DNA from 4 places in the Paenibacillus sp. FSL R5-192 genome. Region 2 is predicted to be linked to each of the others. Evidence: riboswitches for the same ligand, from Rfam matches in the RefSeq annotation. Region 2 holds a riboswitch; each other region holds the start of a gene.
What was found. A riboswitch is a leader RNA that binds a small molecule or an ion and turns the genes downstream of it on or off. The one in region 2 is predicted to bind thiamine pyrophosphate.
Positions count from the first base shown of each region.

Region 1: linked by a shared signal. The riboswitch ahead of C161_RS26630 (thiamine phosphate synthase) and the one ahead of tenA (thiaminase II) in region 2 are both predicted to bind thiamine pyrophosphate.
Region 3: linked by a shared signal. The riboswitch ahead of C161_RS21690 (ABC transporter ATP-binding protein) and the one ahead of tenA (thiaminase II) in region 2 are both predicted to bind thiamine pyrophosphate.
Region 4: linked by a shared signal. The riboswitch ahead of C161_RS23490 (ABC transporter substrate-binding protein) and the one ahead of tenA (thiaminase II) in region 2 are both predicted to bind thiamine pyrophosphate.

Region 1 is NZ_ASPR01000049.1:313,802-318,165, reverse strand. It holds gene C161_RS26640 (hypothetical protein) at 1-441, shown strand, start outside; gene C161_RS26635 (ABC-F family ATP-binding cassette domain-containing protein) at 580-2,130, shown strand; TPP riboswitch at 2,206-2,315, shown strand; gene C161_RS26630 (thiamine phosphate synthase) at 2,542-3,207, shown strand; gene thiO (glycine oxidase ThiO) at 3,225-4,364, shown strand, end outside.
Region 2 is NZ_ASPR01000015.1:283,533-287,896, reverse strand. It holds gene C161_RS16105 (spore coat protein) at 1-105, shown strand, start outside; gene C161_RS16100 (zinc-dependent alcohol dehydrogenase) at 102-1,238, shown strand; gene C161_RS16095 (hypothetical protein) at 1,270-1,470, shown strand; gene C161_RS16090 (spore coat protein) at 1,482-1,778, shown strand; gene tenA (thiaminase II) at 1,989-2,651, opposite strand; TPP riboswitch at 2,765-2,862, opposite strand; gene C161_RS16080 (endo-1,4-beta-xylanase) at 3,069-4,364, opposite strand, start outside.
Region 3 is NZ_ASPR01000043.1:345,110-349,473, reverse strand. It holds gene C161_RS21700 (ABC transporter substrate-binding protein) at 1-337, opposite strand, end outside; gene C161_RS21695 (ABC transporter permease) at 505-1,332, opposite strand; gene C161_RS21690 (ABC transporter ATP-binding protein) at 1,322-2,086, opposite strand; TPP riboswitch at 2,245-2,347, opposite strand; gene C161_RS21685 (radical SAM/SPASM domain-containing protein) at 2,566-3,441, shown strand; gene C161_RS21680 (pectate lyase) at 3,789-4,364, shown strand, end outside.
Region 4 is NZ_ASPR01000047.1:155,645-160,008, forward strand. It holds gene C161_RS23480 (ABC transporter permease) at 1-263, opposite strand, end outside; gene C161_RS23485 (thiamine-binding protein) at 263-553, opposite strand; gene C161_RS23490 (ABC transporter substrate-binding protein) at 778-1,818, opposite strand; TPP riboswitch at 2,125-2,237, opposite strand; gene C161_RS23495 (NAD-dependent epimerase/dehydratase family protein) at 2,382-3,137, opposite strand; gene C161_RS23500 (VOC family protein) at 3,155-3,541, opposite strand; gene C161_RS23505 (hypothetical protein) at 3,716-4,225, shown strand.

The sequences.
Region 1 (4,364 bases), on a different contig from region 2:
GCTAGCTCTCAGATTCCTTTACTTCAGAATACCAGCGTATTTGAGCAAGTTAGACAAAGCCGGATTGTGACTACTGTGCAGGATGATCTGGCTGATGTGATTAACCGCCATAATGAGTTTGCCAGAAAGAACGGTATTTCCTATACGTTTACGATGCCCCTGATTGCGCAGGAAGATTGGTACAACTCCATTAACGATACAGGGATTATGGCCTTTATCCAAGGTATAGGTGTGGGTGACCAAAAGATCAACAATTATGCGATCGGTGGAGGCAGACTTGTGAAGAAAACGGCCATCGTAGGTGGGGTAGATCCTTTAACGGGTATCAAGTACTACTATCCCTCCACATGTGGTAATGGTTACCGTGCTGAAGAGGTGTTTACAGACGCAAGACAAGCAGCTGCACAAGGCTATTTCGAATATAAATGCTCTAATCGTTAGGGTAGCCTGTATGACAAAATCATGTAAGAGGTTCCTGAACTGTTTACATTACTTTCAGAAAAGACGGGACCTGTGCTAGAATAGGGTTTCGGAACAATAATAAAAGTAATGTCTAATAGATAGGAGCAACCTCATCTTATGAGTTTATTGTCAGTAGAGAACGTAAGTCACAATTTTGGAGATCGCACGTTATTTAAAAATGTATCGTTTCGTTTACTTGCCGGAGAGCGTGTAGGACTTGTTGGTGCCAATGGTGTGGGTAAATCCACATTAATGAACATCCTTACCGGTAAATTGCTTAAAGATAGTGGAAAAGTGGAATGGACACCTAAGGTCCGTTACGGATATCTGGATCAGCACACGAAGCTTACCCCAGGCAAAACCATTCGTGACGTTCTTAAAGATGCTTTCCTTCCGTTGCTTGAATTAGAAAAAGAAATGATGAATATAACGGACCAGATGGCAGATGCAGATCCAGATAAGCTAGAGCAGTTGCTGGAAGAGATGGGCGATATTCAGGAACAACTGGAACAGGGCGACTTTTATCTGATTGACGTAAAAGTGGAAGAGATGGCCAATGGACTTGGTTTGTCCGCAATTGGTCTTGATCGGGATGTCGCAGCTCTAAGTGGTGGACAACGTACAAAGGTGCTTCTTGCCAAGCTTCTGCTTGAGAAGCCTACAGCCCTTTTGCTGGATGAGCCGACCAACTACCTGGATGTAGAGCACATTGAATGGTTGTCACGTTACCTGAAGGACTACCCTCATGCGTTCCTCTTAATCTCCCATGACACGGAATTCATGAATGAAGTAGTAAATGTCATTTATCATTTGGAATTTGCCAAATTAACGAGATATGCAGCGAACTATAACAAGTTCCTCGAGATGGCTGATATGAATAAAGCCCAGCATATTGATGCGTACGAGAAGCAGCAAGAGTACATCAAGAAACAGGAAGATTTCATTCAGCGTAACAAGGCACGTGCTTCAACTTCTGGTCGAGCGAAGAGCCGGGAGAAGCAACTGGACAGAATTGAACGTATTGATCGTCCAGATGAAGCGGCCAAACCAACGTTCAAATTCAAGGATGCCCGCGCGAGCAGCAAAACGGTCTTTGAGGGCATTGATTTTGAAATTGGATATACGTATCCTTTGCTGCCTAAAATGACAATGACAATTGAACGTGGTGAAAAGATTGCCATCGTAGGTTGTAATGGTGTGGGTAAATCGACACTGCTGAAGACGATCTTGGGAAGAATATCTCCACTCAGTGGAAAAACCTTTTTGGGAGATTATCTCGAAACGGCATATTTTGAGCAGGAAGTTCGTGCTGGGAATATCACGCCGATTGAGGATGTCTGGAATGAGTTTTCACATTTGACCCAGAATGAAGTCCGGGGTCATCTCGCTCGTTGCGGGTTGAAAAATGAGCACATTACCCGTCCGCTTAACATGCTGAGTGGTGGAGAACAAGCGAAGGTTCGTTTATGCAAACTCTTGATGCGTGAAAGCAACTGGATTCTATTCGATGAGCCGACGAACCATCTGGATGTAACAGCCAAAGCGGAGTTGCAACGTGCCTTGCAAGAATTTAAGGGAACGGTGTTGCTGGTATCTCATGAACCTGATTTTTACGAGGGTTGGGTCACCAAAACATGGAATGTCGAAGAATGGTCTGAGAAAAACTAGACAATTCAAGCAACGTTTAACAGAAATGAACAGTGACAAAAAAATCCTTCTATGGTAACATAGGCTACAACTTCATATGAACACTAGGGGGGCCGCACGATGTGGCTGAGATGGAAGAATGCGATTCCGGACCCTTTGCACCTGATCTGGATCATACCAGCGTAGGGAAGTGGCGAGCGCGTTTCAGTGAATGACGTGAGCAAACGGCAATTCGAAAGAATTCAACCGTCTTGCTTAGTAAATTGAAACATGCAGTTGCGTGTATAACGTTATGGCTATAAGGTCTATAGCTTTATTGCACGAAATGAACTGTATGTATCAGTCAGTCATCTGGTCCTATAATTAATACGCAGCCACTCCCCTACGGGAGTGGCTTTTTTGTGTTTTCATAGCATTCACGCATGGAAGGAGATGAAAAGTACGGTAATTTATCATGAACGTGTACACGGATCATTTGAACTGCATGTTGTATCTACGGGTGCAGGGGATCAAGCATCTTTTGTAAAAGCTGCAAAGGACGTTTGGCCATGGGTGGACTACATCCATATACGAGAGAAACAACTCTCGTGGCAACAAAAGATCGGTTGGGCTAAAAGTCTGCGTGGTGTTGGCGTTCCGTCTTGTCGCATCGTTATCAATGGTTCAGAACTGCCACCACAGAATGACATCTATGGCGGTGTACATTGGGGGCAAGAGGCTATACGTAACTACAACCCTGCTGTTATAAGCAATGTCCAGCGAATTCGTCTGGGTGTATCTGTTCATTCAATCGATGAGGCAAAAATCGCTGAAGAACGGGGAGCCGATTACCTTTTCTTCGGGCATGTCTACTCAACCAACAGTAAGCCTGATCTTGAACCAAGAGGATTATATGCTCTGGCTGAAGTGTGCTCTGCTGTCTCCATTCCTGTCATGGCGATTGGGGGCATCGAACCGGGGAACATTCACGCTATTCGCTCTGCAGGCGCACAGGGAGTCGCTGTGATCTCGAATGTGTGGGCGAGCGATTCCCCGGATCGGGCCGCTGCATCGTTAAGGCAGGCTATCGTTGTTGCTACAGAAAGTCTGAGTCGCTGAATCAAGGAGATGAGAGGATGAAAAAGATCATTACTGATAGACCGGATAAGATTCATGCAGAAACGATTATTGTAGGCGGAGGTATTGTTGGATGTGCCATTGCGTATGAGCTTGCTTCCCGTGGACAGGATGTGCTGTTGCTGGAGCGTTCGGCGATTGCAGGAGGCACTTCTTGCGCGGCGGCTGGAATGCTAGCGGCAGATAGTGAGGATTTTGCTCATCCTTTGATGGCTAAGCTTGCCAGGCTGAGTAGACAGTTACTTATCGAGCAACAGGTGCTAATGGCTACACTCAGTGAGGTAGAGACTGGCCTGCAACGCCAAGGATTCCTAACTCCTTTTCGTTCATACAGTGAATCAAGTAGCTATAAGGACAATCGGAAGTCTGCGTTGTCTGCTGATGAGGTGTGGTGGGACCGTTCCGTTGTGCAACAGGAGGCATCATGGCTTAACAGAGATACGTATGGAGCCTACTACAGACCTTACGAGAGTGAGATTCTTCCAGTCCATCTAACGAAGGCATATGCTGAATCCGCTCAAGCATTGGGAGCACGGGTTATGGAGGACATACAGGATATACGTGTGCAAGCAAACGAACACGGCGTGCAGGGGATCACCACATCGATCGGTGAGATGAAATGCAAACATGTCATTATAGCGGCTGGATTACAGAGTGAAGAGTTGATGAGACATGTGAATCTGAGCTTGCCTGTGTGGTCGGTAAAAGGTGAAATAGCCGCCGTTCAGTTCTCAGATGAACATGCAGGGTACAGACCTGATAGAACGGTGTATGCAGAGGATATCTATATTGTTCCCAAAGCCAATGGAGAGGTTTGGCTCGGGGCAACCAGTCTGCCAGGCAGAACGGATTTGAACGTTTCTGTACAGGGTGTTCAGAAGCTATTAACAGCGGCTACCCACTGGGTGCCTGGGATGAAGGAAGCACAATTTATACGAGCGTGGGCAGGCGTAAGACCGGCAACTCCCGATGGACTGCCTTATATAGGTGCTTGCAAGAGTATTCCCGGGTTGTTCGCCGCCTTTGGACATTACCGCAACGGTATCTTGCTTAGTACGATAACAGGCAGGCTTATCGCTGAGTTGCTCGCTGGCAAAAGCTCAGAAGAACTCGGAATTGAGGCGCTGAGCCCTGAGCGA
Region 2 (4,364 bases):
AATACGGTGATGATCGGGCAGATGAATCTGTTCCCGGGTGATACGTCACGTAAAGGGATGTTTGATCGGACCCCAGATGAACATATTGGAGGACATAAAGCATGAAGGCGGTAACGTATCAAGGGGTTAAAAATGTCGTGGTCAAAGAGGTGCCGGATGCGAAGATTGTGAAACCGGACGATATGATCGTAAAGATCACCAGTACCGCGATTTGCGGTTCTGACCTTCATCTTATTCACGGGATGATCCCTAACCTTCAGGAAAACTATGTCATCGGACATGAGCCGATGGGGATCGTAGAAGAAGTGGGCCCTGGCGTGACCAAGGTAAAAAAAGGCGACCGCGTAATCATCCCGTTTAACATCGCATGCGGAGAATGCTTTTTTTGCAAAAATCAGCTGGAAAGCCAATGTGACAATTCCAACGAACACGGGGATATGGGCGCATATTTCGGCTACTCCGGAACGACCGGCGGATATCCCGGCGGGCAAGCGGAGTATTTACGGGTCCCATTTGCTAATTTTACCCACTTTAAGATCCCTGAAAACTGCGAACAACCGGACGAAAAGCTAAGCTTGATCGCCGATGCCATGACGACGGCATTCTGGAGCGTAGATAACGCCGGCGTTAAAAATGGAGATACGGTCATTGTGCTCGGCTGCGGCCCGGTCGGACTCCTAGCCCAGAAGTTCTGCTGGCTGAAAGGAGCTAAGCGGGTCATAGCCGTCGACTATGTCGATTACCGCTTAAAGCATGCGAAGCGAACAAACAATGTGGAAATAGTAAACTTCGAACAGGATAAGAATATTGGGAACACTCTCAAGGAAATGACCAAAGGCGGCGCCGATGTTGTCATTGATGCGGTAGGAATGGACGGCAAGATGAGCGATCTTGAATTTCTAGCCAGCGGTATGAAACTGCAAGGCGGCACCATGAGCGCATTTATCATTGCATCTCAGGCTGTTCGCAAAGGTGGCACCATTCAAGTCACTGGGGTATACGGCGGACGTTATAACGGATTCCCGCTCGGTGATATCATGCAGCGAAACGTGAATATCCGTTCCGGACAAGCTCCGGTCATTCACTACATGCCATACATGTACGAGTTGGTTACGTCTGGCAAAGTGGACCCTGGCGACATTGTTACGCACGTCATTCCGCTCAGCGAGGCCAAACGGGGCTATGAAGTGTTCGATACAAAAACGGACGATTGCATTAAAGTCATCTTAAAGCCTTAAATATGAATAGATACATGGGAGGACAATCTGAATGGATTCCACATACGCTTTGCATGAGATTCTCGAGGTACATGAAATAGCTGCGTTCAAGACGGTTTGTATGACTAAATCCAAGACCATGCAAGCTCTGGTAACCGACCCGGAGCTCAAGCAAATTTTGCAACAAGATGCGATCTTATCACAACAGCAGCTTCAGGAGCTCGGTGGAGTGCTGTCTAAAGCGACTGTATAGGAGATAAAAAAATGAACCCAATATTAGAACACATGACTGGTCTTAATACGCTGACCGATGACGTGATCGCAATGGATTTTTTGATGAACGCCAAGAGCGGTGTCAGAAACTACGCCATGGCTGTGACCGAATGTGCCACCCCCGAAATCAAACAAATTTTGATGAAACAGCTCGATGAAGCCATAGATTCTCATGAAAAGATATCAAATTACATGGTGCAGCATGGTTTATACCACCCTTACCATATTGCAGAGCAAATTCAGCTCGATCTGAAAAACATTCAGACTGCTATGAACATTCCGTCCTGACACCCTTTTTGATTTTAGCCAGAGACTTCAGAGAACAAAATGTCCCTGTGTCAAGAATTTCAACAATGAAAAAAGGCGGATACTATCCGCCCTTTTTTTGGCATCGTCACGAAACACGCTTATTGCAAGCGTTCCTTTACGTATTCTACTTATTTCTATCCTGAGACTGTTTATGGCCGCTGCTCTCTACTTTAATTGACTACAGTGAACTTAAGGCTCCAGCTTCCATGACATTTCCCAAAAATCAAGCTCAAAGCGACTGCACATCACGAAAATATCCTCCATCCGTTGGTACGTTCCCTCGCTACAGCCTTCTAATAGCTTATCAGTTAACGTCACTAGGGATTGATTGTTGCTGTTGTATTCAGAGGAAGCATATCCTGTGATCCACTCTCCGTAAAAAGGATGCTCAGCTGCACCTGGCTTTTGGGCAAGGACTTGACCAATCTCTGCATAGCTCCATGAGCAGGCCAGAATGGATACAAGTACTTCTGCTATGCCACCCGCATGGGAAACAGAGAGCATATAGTTAGTATAGGCTGCATTTTTCAGGACAGGTTTTACCTGGAAAACATGATCCTCTGTAATTCCTAATCGCTCCATATAAGAACGATGAATTTTCATTTCACCATTCAGGATGTTATCTACGTTTTCACTAAAAAACTGCATCAATTTGGGGTCGTGCGACTTGACAATACCTAGTGCAAATACGCGGGCATAATCGAACAGGTACAAGTAGTCTTGCAGCAAATAATAACGAAATTGTTCAACCGTTAAGGAACCATCTCCGATTCCTTTAACAAAGGGATGCTCAAGACATTCCTTCCACACAGGCTGTGCTGCCTGATATAGTCTCTCTGAAATAGTCAACATGTGTTCCTCCAATTCATAATGTACGTATTTAAAAACAAAAAAACGAAACATCCTATGGATGTTTCGCAGACAAATACACTAAAACAAGGGGGTTCGCATGAGCTACCCAAGTACAGTGTTTCATCGTTGCATCCCTACGTTGGCATTATCCAAATCAGGTAAGGTCGGTTTAACACCCTCTCAGCCGGTTAAGGCTCCCTCGCAAACGGTTGTATGTAGTTGATTACTTTCCTATTCCCATAAAAGATAAAATAACATCCATTTAGTATATCAAGGGCTGTTAAATATAGTCAAGGAAGATTGTATCGCCCCTCATCACCTTTGGTGACGTATGTAAACGATGAAAACCATCACAACAATGGTTGAGTTTCAGCCACTGTTATGATGGTTTCTATTCTTGCAACTACTGCCGATGGTTTAATGCCCGAGTTTGTTCTTTCCGACAAAAGTGAGTATTCCGTACTGGGAAGTATTTCTCCAGCTCTCATTGGTCGTATCATTCCACTTGGCTACGCTCTGCTTACCTCCGCCCTGGTTGTCGTTAATTTGGAGCTCGAAACCGAGAACATTTCCTGCTTTGGGCGTCAATGATTGTAAATGAATTCTGGCTTCTACGAGATATCCTTTATTTGTTTTCTTCACAGCACTTACAAGGCGTCCAGGTGAGGCACCCCCTGCAAAGGTTCCCACATTGTCTGCACTGATTCTGAACTGGGCATCATCATATTGAAAATACGGTGTGCGCTGGTGATTCTCGTCCAGGAAAATCTCAACCGAATCCTGATCCCATGGGTTGATACTATCTGTAATGATGTTTGGATCAGTGACGTCGATCAGCAGGTATAGATACTCACCTGACCACATTGCGCGAGCCACTGCCTCTGCACCTTCGCTCTGGTTCAACCGTTTTACTTCAAATGGTGCAGCCTTATTCCATGATGTGTCTTTCTTCCCATCAATCTGAACAATCCCTTGCACAGCTTGTGCAGATTTGGGCATAGGGGCGAGTTGAATCACGCCGTATTTGCTTGTATCCTGTTCCTGAGATTGTGTTCGATCATTCCAGTACAGTGGATTATAAGGTTGTGTCCCACTTGAACCGCCATCAGTCACACGGATATCCAATCCGGCTTCATATTCTGATCCGACTTGGATACCACCCCACGGAATGGACAATTCAACCTGATATCCGGCTTTTGTCTCGCGTACACGATATGAACGCTGCTCCACACCCTCAGCTTTGCCCGACCGCTTAATGATTACGTGTCGGTCATCTGCTTCATATGAAGTGGTCTTGCCATTATTGAGATCAACAAAGATATCTACTCTGTCATTCACATCTGCCTTTGCATCCTGTACATCCACGAGGATATACAGGTTACTATGATCCCATAAAGTGCGGAAACTGGCTGATCCCGAAGAGTCACCCTTCAGTGGAGTAGACACCGCTTTGTTCCAGAGCGGATCTTGTGTCTGTTTTTTGATATCCGGTTTACCCGAAAGTGAGACGGCTCTCTGCGTCAACACAGGCAAACTGGATTCATCCACGAGTCCCCAGTATGCCTTTTTGGCCTTCAGGGCTGAATCAAACAGCATAGCCTGGTTGTTGTAAGACTTCTCATCTTGGAGTCCCCATAAGGTAACTGAAGAAATGTGGTCTTTGTGTTTTTTGTACAAATCCAACAGTTCCTTATATCGATACGCCTGCTTTAC
Region 3 (4,364 bases), on a different contig from region 2:
GATCAATTTTTCCGGCAGCAACAAGTTTGAGCGAATCATTGGTATCCGCAGGCATCTGAATATCGAGATCCAGACCTTGGTCTGCAAAGTATCCTTTTTCCTGAGCCACATAGATGAAGGAGTGTACTGCATTCGGGTACCAGTCGAGCATGATAGACAGTTTATCTTTGGTGTCTGATGCAGGTTCGGTTGCAGACGGATCTGTTTGCTGTGTATTGGTTGCCGAATCTGTTGTTGGCGTATTTTGGCTATTGTCTGTGGTGCTGCATCCGCTAACGATCAGCAAAAGGCTAATGAGTATGATGGGAAGCAGGGAGTATATACCTTTGTTATTCATAAATGAAGTTCCTCATTTCATCGTTTTGATTTGTAGAAAATGGGCAACAGCATGTTAACGATAATGTGACAATGAACTGATTGAAGATGTTGCTGAAATTGTGCATAAGATATGTTTTGTTTTGAAGATTGTAACTACTGTATTTACATCTAATTTCTGTCTAAGTATTATCCAACCTTTCTTTTGCCTCCATGACGATGACGCCGTATGTTAAACCGTTTCTCCAGCCAGGTAATCAGTACAAACAAAACGATCCCAAGCAGGGATAACAGCAAAATGGCGGCAAACATCGCATCCGTGTTCATGTTGCTGGACATACGACGGCTGAAGTACCCTAGACCTTTGCTACCACCGAGCCATTCGCCAATCGTTGCCCCAACCACGCAGTACACCACAGACATCTTTAGCCCCGAGAAAAAAGAGGGAAGTGCCAGCGGAACCTGGAGTTTGCAAAAAATATCCCACTTGCTGGCGCCCATGGTGAGCAACAGTTCACGCTGCTCTGGATCGCCTTGGCGGAGTCCATCGTAGGTACTGACCACAATGGGGAAGAATGCGATTAAAAATACCACGGCGACTTTGCTCCACAACGTGTAACCAAACCACAGGATAAATACGGGGGACAAGGCAATCAACGGTATGGTCTGACTGATCACGATGAAGGGATACAATGCCTTTTCAATCGATCGGTTCATATGCATGCCTGTTGCCAGCGTAATTCCAGTCACTATGGACAAGACAAAACCAACAACAACCTCCATAAAGGTAGCAGGCAGATGGATGGTCAACAGCAGACGGCGATGCTTAACCAGTGAGCTTACGATGGCCGTGGGTGCAGGAATGATGAAGGAGGGCACCCATCCCATACGCACAATCACTTCCCAGATCGCCAGTAATAAGAACATGAGCATAATGAACAGACCATATTGGGAAAACGACCTCGAGAGCCACTTTGAACACCACGTCCAGACGCTAACCTCAGCTCTATCGTGCATGCAATTGTTCCTCCAGTTGTTGCCTCATCTGCACGAGAGCCGGTTCGTAGATCATGTCCGAATGCCTTGGGCGTGGTAAAGGAACCGTCATCTCCTGCAACTGCTGACCTTGCCCTCCTGGAGTTAACAGAATGATACGGTCACTTAACAGCAGGGCTTCTTCGATGTCATGTGTAATGAACATCACGGTTTGGCCAAAGCTCTCCCACAGCTCCAGCAACCAGCGATGCATTTCTCGTTTGGTTAATGCGTCGAGTGCACCGAAGGGTTCATCCAGCAACATGAGCTGCCCGCCTGTAAGCAAGGTACGAAGCAATGCCACCCGCTGCCGCATGCCGCCGGACAATTCATCTGGATAGGCCTGTTCATAACCCGACAGGCCGAACCTTGCCAATCCAGCTAGGATGTTGGCACGTAACTTGTCCTTGTCCTGTCGGCCTGGTGCCAACTCGGAAGGAAGCATGCAGTTCTCCATGACGGTACGCCAGGATAACAGCAGATCTTTCTGCGGCATATAGGCGACTCGTCCGAGCCGTTGTCCGTGCGGTACATCAGCAATATCGATGGTGCCGACGGTTGGCTCATGCAAGCCTGCGAGTAGCTTGAAGAGCGTGCTTTTACCTGACCCGCTGGAGCCAATGAGCGAGACAAATTCTCCTTGTTGGACCTTAAGCGACACATTGGCGAGCACGGGTGAATCCTTTTTTTCAGGAAAAGCGAAGCTAACGTTCTCAATGGTTACATGGTTGTTCATCTGATCCTCACCCCCTTGATGTCAGACTGCTGGAATAACAACGGCATCCTATACTCTGCAAAAGGAACAAAAAAGACCCACCCATTTCCGGAGAAATGAGTGGGTCTGTAAGTTAAATCCGCAATTTATCTTCACATACATGAAAAAAATCCGCTTACTAAAAGGCCGCTCCACTTCCCTCCGCTGGTATGATCCAGATCAGGTTCAAAGGGTCCGAATAATCATATTCGTCTCAGCCGCAAGGCTCCCCTAGTGCAAAAGTTCAAGATATGCAGTTGTCTGTTCAGCATATATCACTCGAACATGAACTGTAAAGAGGCAGCATGATGGAATTCTTGAGATGAACTTGGAGTCAGACCCGAACAACTGAACAATTTACCTGGGCTCCCTAACCCGATATAATAGGGGTGGCGCATATTGGCCGGATCACAAAATGCAGGTGGGATTGTTCTCCCTCCTAGGCAGAATGGGGACCCGAGTTGAAAACGTTCAAAAAAGTATATATTGAGATCACGAGTATCTGCAATCTGGCATGCAGCTTCTGTCCGCAGACACAGCGTGCCAAAGGATTCATTGACCCTGAAGTCTTCAACAATATACTGGATCAAGTTAAACCACACACCAATCATATTTATCTACATGTCAAAGGCGAACCCTTGTTGCATCCCAAAATAGATTTGTTGCTCGATTCCGCACATGAGAAGGGACTCAAGGTGAACATTACAACGAATGGTACACTGCTGCCCAAGACTCAGCATAAATTGCTTGGCAAACCGGCGCTGCGGCAGATGAATTTCTCCCTGCACAGTTTCGATGGGCATGAAGGTTCAACAGACCGTGACGGATACCTGCGTCATATTTTGTCCTTTGTACACGAGGCCGTTAAGCACAATGTCATCATCTCATTTCGGTTGTGGAATCTGACACAGGATAACTTCACAAATGCTCAGATGAATCGAAATCGGGAGACCCTTGAAGTATTGGAACGTGAGTTCAATCTGGATTTCCGCATTGAGGAAAAAGTAGTTCCAGGCAGCGGGGTCAAAATTGCCCCGAATGTATACCTGAATCAGGACCATGAGTTCCAGTGGCCGAGTCTGGATGCACCTGAAGATGACGGCAAAGGCTTCTGCCATGCACTTCGCGGTCAGGCAGCTGTGCTTGTAGATGGAACGGTGGTTCCATGCTGTCTCGATGGCGAGGGTGTGATTAACCTGGGTAATGTGCACGAGAAGTCATTCTCGGAGATTATTGAGGGTGAGCGAGCGAACAATCTGGTATATGGCTTCTCCAAACGCGAAGCTGTAGAAGAGTTGTGTAGAAAGTGCGGTTATCGTCAGAGATTTGGAGCCTGATATTTTATATCAGCAAGCCAGAAGACATTCAAGATCACACATTTGGAGACAAATGTAGTGGTCTTTCTTTGTTATTGGGGATTAAGTGAGGGGTACATACGTTACAAATGAGCATACCAGAGGTTGATATCAGCATATTGCTTGAGAGACCTAGCATGCAAAAAATGCCGATATGACAGGGATTGTACGATGTCATGATATATCTGATCTAATGATTATTCTAGTTACCTTCCTTATTTGGTAGGATTAGGTTGTTGGTCGGACAGAGGTGCACCTCTGGCGAACTTCCAGTACAAGCCCAGGCTGTACATTACCAAAAAACGAGAGAATAAGGGAGGAATAAAGTTATGAAAAAAATGTTGACGTTGTTACTGTCCGCTGGTTTGGTTGCTTCTATATTTGGTGCAGTTCCGGCTGCGGCTGCGCCTACGGTTGTAAATTCAACTATTATTGTTCCAAAGGGCACGACCTATGATGGTCAAGGCAAAACATTTGTAGCTAATCCTTCCACACTTGGCGACGGATCTCAAGCAGAAAATCAGAAGCCAGTCTTCCGTCTGGAGGCAGGGGCCACGCTCAAAAACGTAAACATTGGATCACCAGCTGCTGATGGTGTTCACTGTTATGGCAACTGTAATATATCGAATGTGGTCTGGCAGGACGTGGGCGAGGATGCACTGACATTGAAGTCTGCCGGAACGGTTAACATTACCGGTGGGGCAGCGTATAAGGCTTATGATAAAGTGTTCCAGATGAATGCAGCTGGAACAATTAACATCAAAAATTTCCGTGCAGATGATATTGGCAAACTGGTTCGCCAAAATGGTGGAACTTCCTTTGCAGTTAACATGACGCTGGATAACTCCAACATTTCCAATGTAAAAGATTCGATTATGCGTACAGACAGCAGCACATCACAAGGG
Region 4 (4,364 bases), on a different contig from region 2:
AGAAAAGGGACCAAATGCAGCACCATCGCTATCAGTAATCCGACCGCTGTGCCAGCCGCGAATCCAATCAGCGTTAACTGAATGGTTGCGGAAGCGTGCATGCCAAGCCGCTCGGCCTGGGTTGCGGCTTCGCGGGCGATGTCGGACGGTGCAGGCAGCATCCATTTCTCAATATGGAAGAGGGAGACGGCTCCCTGCCATATCGCTATAAAGAGAATAACCGCCACAATGGGCGGCCATACACTCTTGAAATAGGCATGCATTAGCGATACTTCTCCGTCAGGGTATCCATGCTGAAGCCAGTAGGGCTATGGGCGATTTTGATCTGGGAGATGATGCTTGGGCTGCCAGCCTCCACAAGTACCTCGTGCATTTTACGTACAACTTCCAGCAGTTCCTCCAGTTCACCTTCCATCGTTGTGTCGAGCGCATTCACCTGATACTTCAAGCCAGATTGCTGAATAACTTCAATGGCTCGATCAACGTAAGGATAAGAGTTCTCGCCATTTGGCGTTTTCGGGATAACCTGAATACTAAGTAGTGTGCTTGCCATGAGAGATCACGGCTCCTTTCGTGATATATAAAATGAACTAATGACTGTTACACTTGCCACTTCGATGACAGAATAACCTTCCAATCGCTGTTATCCCCAGATTTTTTTGATTCCCTTTCTCTAAAGGGAAAATCCGGTGATAAAGGCGACCGCTTCGCTTTTTCACGTTATTTCTGTCCTCTCCGTCCTCGTGTAAAATTTAAGTTCGTTTTATATGAGAAATTTTATTGGGGTAAGAACTCGTTCGTATATGCCTTGCTCACATCGATCTGTTCATCCAGCAGTTTTTTGCTAAACATCCAGTCGGTGTAGTTCTGCCACACTTCCTGCTTTTGCTCACCCCAGCGTGGGGCGTCATCTGTGTACTTTGGACTAAGCCATTTCTGGCTTGCCAGTACCAAGTCTTTATCCAGATCCGGTACGGCCTTGATCAGAATGTTGGCTGCGTCTTCGGGATGATCAATTGCGTATTGATATCCTTCTGAAGTGGCTTTCAGGAATGCTTTCACCAACTCAGGGTCGTTTTGGATCGTCTGCTCGTTTGTTACTAGTACAGGCGTGTAGTAATCCAATGCATCTGAATAATCCTTCACATATAACATGTCGATCGGTTCCCCGCGCAGTTCGGCTTCAATACCCGTCCAAGCGTAGAAAATCCATGCAAAATCAATGTCTCGTTTCACTGCGGTGAAAAAGTCGGCGTCACCCATGTTAATGTTTTTCACTTTGGATACATCGGCTCCGTCGCCTTCCATAATGGATTGCATCACGGCTTCTTCGACTGGGGAACCCCAACCGCCATAGGTTTTACCTTCAAAATCTTTCGGTGACTTGATATTCCGATCCGCCGGAGCAGCGAAACCAGATGTATTATGCTGAATAACTGCTGCGATGGAGACCAATGGAACACCCTGTGTGCGGGCTTGAGTTACACTCTCCTGATAACTTACGCCAAAAGGCACTTCATTGGAGGCAACCATTGTATCTGCGCCACCGGCACCTGGTTGTACAATCTCCACGTTCAAGCCTTCGGCTTTATAAAAACCTTGATCTACAGCTGCATACAGGCCTGTATGATTCGTATTTGGTGTCCAGTCGAGCACCACTTTAATATCTTTCAGGGCGGCAGTGTCACCTTCGTTGCTGCTTTCCGTATTTGTGTTGCCGTTCTGCCCAGCTGGGGCAGCTTCTTTGCCACCACATGCGGCTACAGTCACCATAAGCACGCACAAGAGCAACAATCCCATCGTTTTACGCCATTTCATCTGTGGTCTCTCCTTCGGTATGTCCGGCCGATTGGCACGGGGTACTCCTTGGCTTCATATCCAATCATCTTGCATAAATCGACAGATTTATACCAGTTGAGATCCGGATGACGTTATTTTTGAACAAGTAAAACGTCCATCGATGTCATTCAAGGAAGCCAGACTGCGCTTAGCGGCAGTTTTTCTTGCAATATCAGGAAGGTGATGCTTCCAAACTTATACTTTCTGATAGTAACAAAAAAAGCGCCCCGTATTCCGGGACGCGTGCAGGCGTTAGAGAGGTGGCGTTCAGCCATAGGGCTGTGCCATTTCGATATACTCCGATTCCTACGCTGGCATGATCCAGATCAGGTCTAAGGGTTAGTATCTTGGTGGGATACACTCTCAGCCGGCCAATTCCGACTCCCCTGGGAAACTATGAAGTTACGGGCATTACTAGGTGTAATTATAGGCCAGCGGGTGGAACGTGTCCAGTCATGAACTGGATAGGGACACGTATAAGTTATCAAACAGGCCGTTATACATATGTATAACAGCCTGTTTGGATGTGTTATTTTCAATAATTATCGTGGGGAATCATATAAGGCAATCTGACTGAGTGCAAAAGCATCGGATTTGGGGTCATAACCTACCTGTTTCTGAGTGTTTTCCAGATTTAATCGTTTAAACCGATTATTCGAGATCCCATGCAGTATGGTGAAGGGTTCCAGATCGGTAGTTGTAATTGCTTTGAACATCAAATCACACAAGTCAGCCGGACTAATATACGCGCTCATATCCCTTGCCTCCAGCACGGGTCCGTCCGGTTGAAAATCATCATATGCACCTATACGTATTGCTACACTTTGTAAACCTTCGGTATACGCAAAATAGGAAGCGAGCGATTCTCCAAAACATTTGCTAACCCCGTACAAATTCCGTGGACGTGTTGGCATGTCCGGATAGACTTGAGCATCAATGGGATACCCCTCAATCGTCTGTGCACTGCTTGCAAGAATGACTCTTCGTACACCTTGGTCTTTAGCTGCACGGAATACATTAAATGTACCTTTGATATTGATGTCCAACAACGATTCATAAAATCCGGCATTCGGGGAAGGATCTCCAGCCAGATGTACAACCACATCCATGCCTTCGCAAGCACGCTGACAGGCTTCGGGGTCTGTCACATCCAGTGTCATGATCTCATGGCTGGTCCCTTGATACGTATGCAGTCTGTCGATATTTAAATCCGTTAGTCGCAGGCGAAATGCTTCTGACAAGTGTTGGGACAAGTCACGTCCAATTTTTCCGGCTGCGCCAGTAATTAAAATGTTCATGAAATCAGCTCCAATTCTTAGCGCTGGAAGAACTCAATCCATTCCTTTTCAGGTCCATGGATGAAGAAATAGCGGTAACCGTTAGGCAATGTGATAATCTCTCCGTCGATAAATTCGGCTTCGGTGGATTGAATGCGTTTGTACTCAGAATCAAGATCATCCACGTGGATCGCAAAATGGTGCACCGTACCTTCAGAAGGTAGCTTGTCGCTGTATCCTTGAATTAACTCAATCTCAGTCTCATTACTTCCATTGAAGCCAAGGAAGGCAAGCTGAATGACGCCGTTGGTATGGGTCACCCGGTCTTTCAATTCAAGACCAACGATCTCCGTGTAGAAACGCAGCGTGGTCTCCAGATCACGAACGGCAATGCCGACGTGGTCAATGCGCTTTTGAAAACTCACAATCAAAAACCTCCTTATGTAGTGAATGTTTCTACCATTTTAAGGGATATCATAGAGCTGTACTACATGGTTGTCAAATCCAATTTTAAATTGGAAAAATCATAACTTTTCACAGAATGTTCACTTATGTGAAGGGTTTCCTCATCTCTATAATTACGAAGGTAAACAGAGAGGATGAGAGAATTGCCAACCAGCAAGAAGGAACAAATTATTTTCGGATTAATGATGTGTATAGGAATGGTCTTGGTCATGATGTTCTTCAATCTATGGCACAGTGGGTTACTCGGCAAGATGTCCCCGCTTGAAATACTGCTTCAATTCATATTATGTTTTGTCATCGCGTTTCTGGTGGAGTCTTTCATTGTTGGCCCTGTGGCGAGAAAGATTGCATTCTCTTTGCCCTTTGACAAGTCCTACAAGATTCTGGGTGTGCTCGTCATTTCATTTTTCATGGTGATTGGCATGGTTCTGATCATGTCCATGTATGGAATGATCTCGGCATATCTCGCTGATCAATTAAGTGGGTCATCCGTACTCCGTACGTATCTCCATACCATTGCTCGTAACTTCAGCCTTGCGCTTCCATATCAGTTGATCGTTCTGGGACCACTCGTCCGATATGTATTCGGTAAGTTCATCAAGGATAACGGGCCCGTAATGCCTGTCGTTAATAAAAGTGTGTGATTTGGTTGACCATAAGTATTTCCTGGGCAATCTTGTGCAAATGAATAGATATTATTCTCACCTTTAATGAAAGGTGATGAGAGAGGCAAAGATAGGGCACTGCCGCCATATTACAGCGCTAACGAATCGAGGACACCTT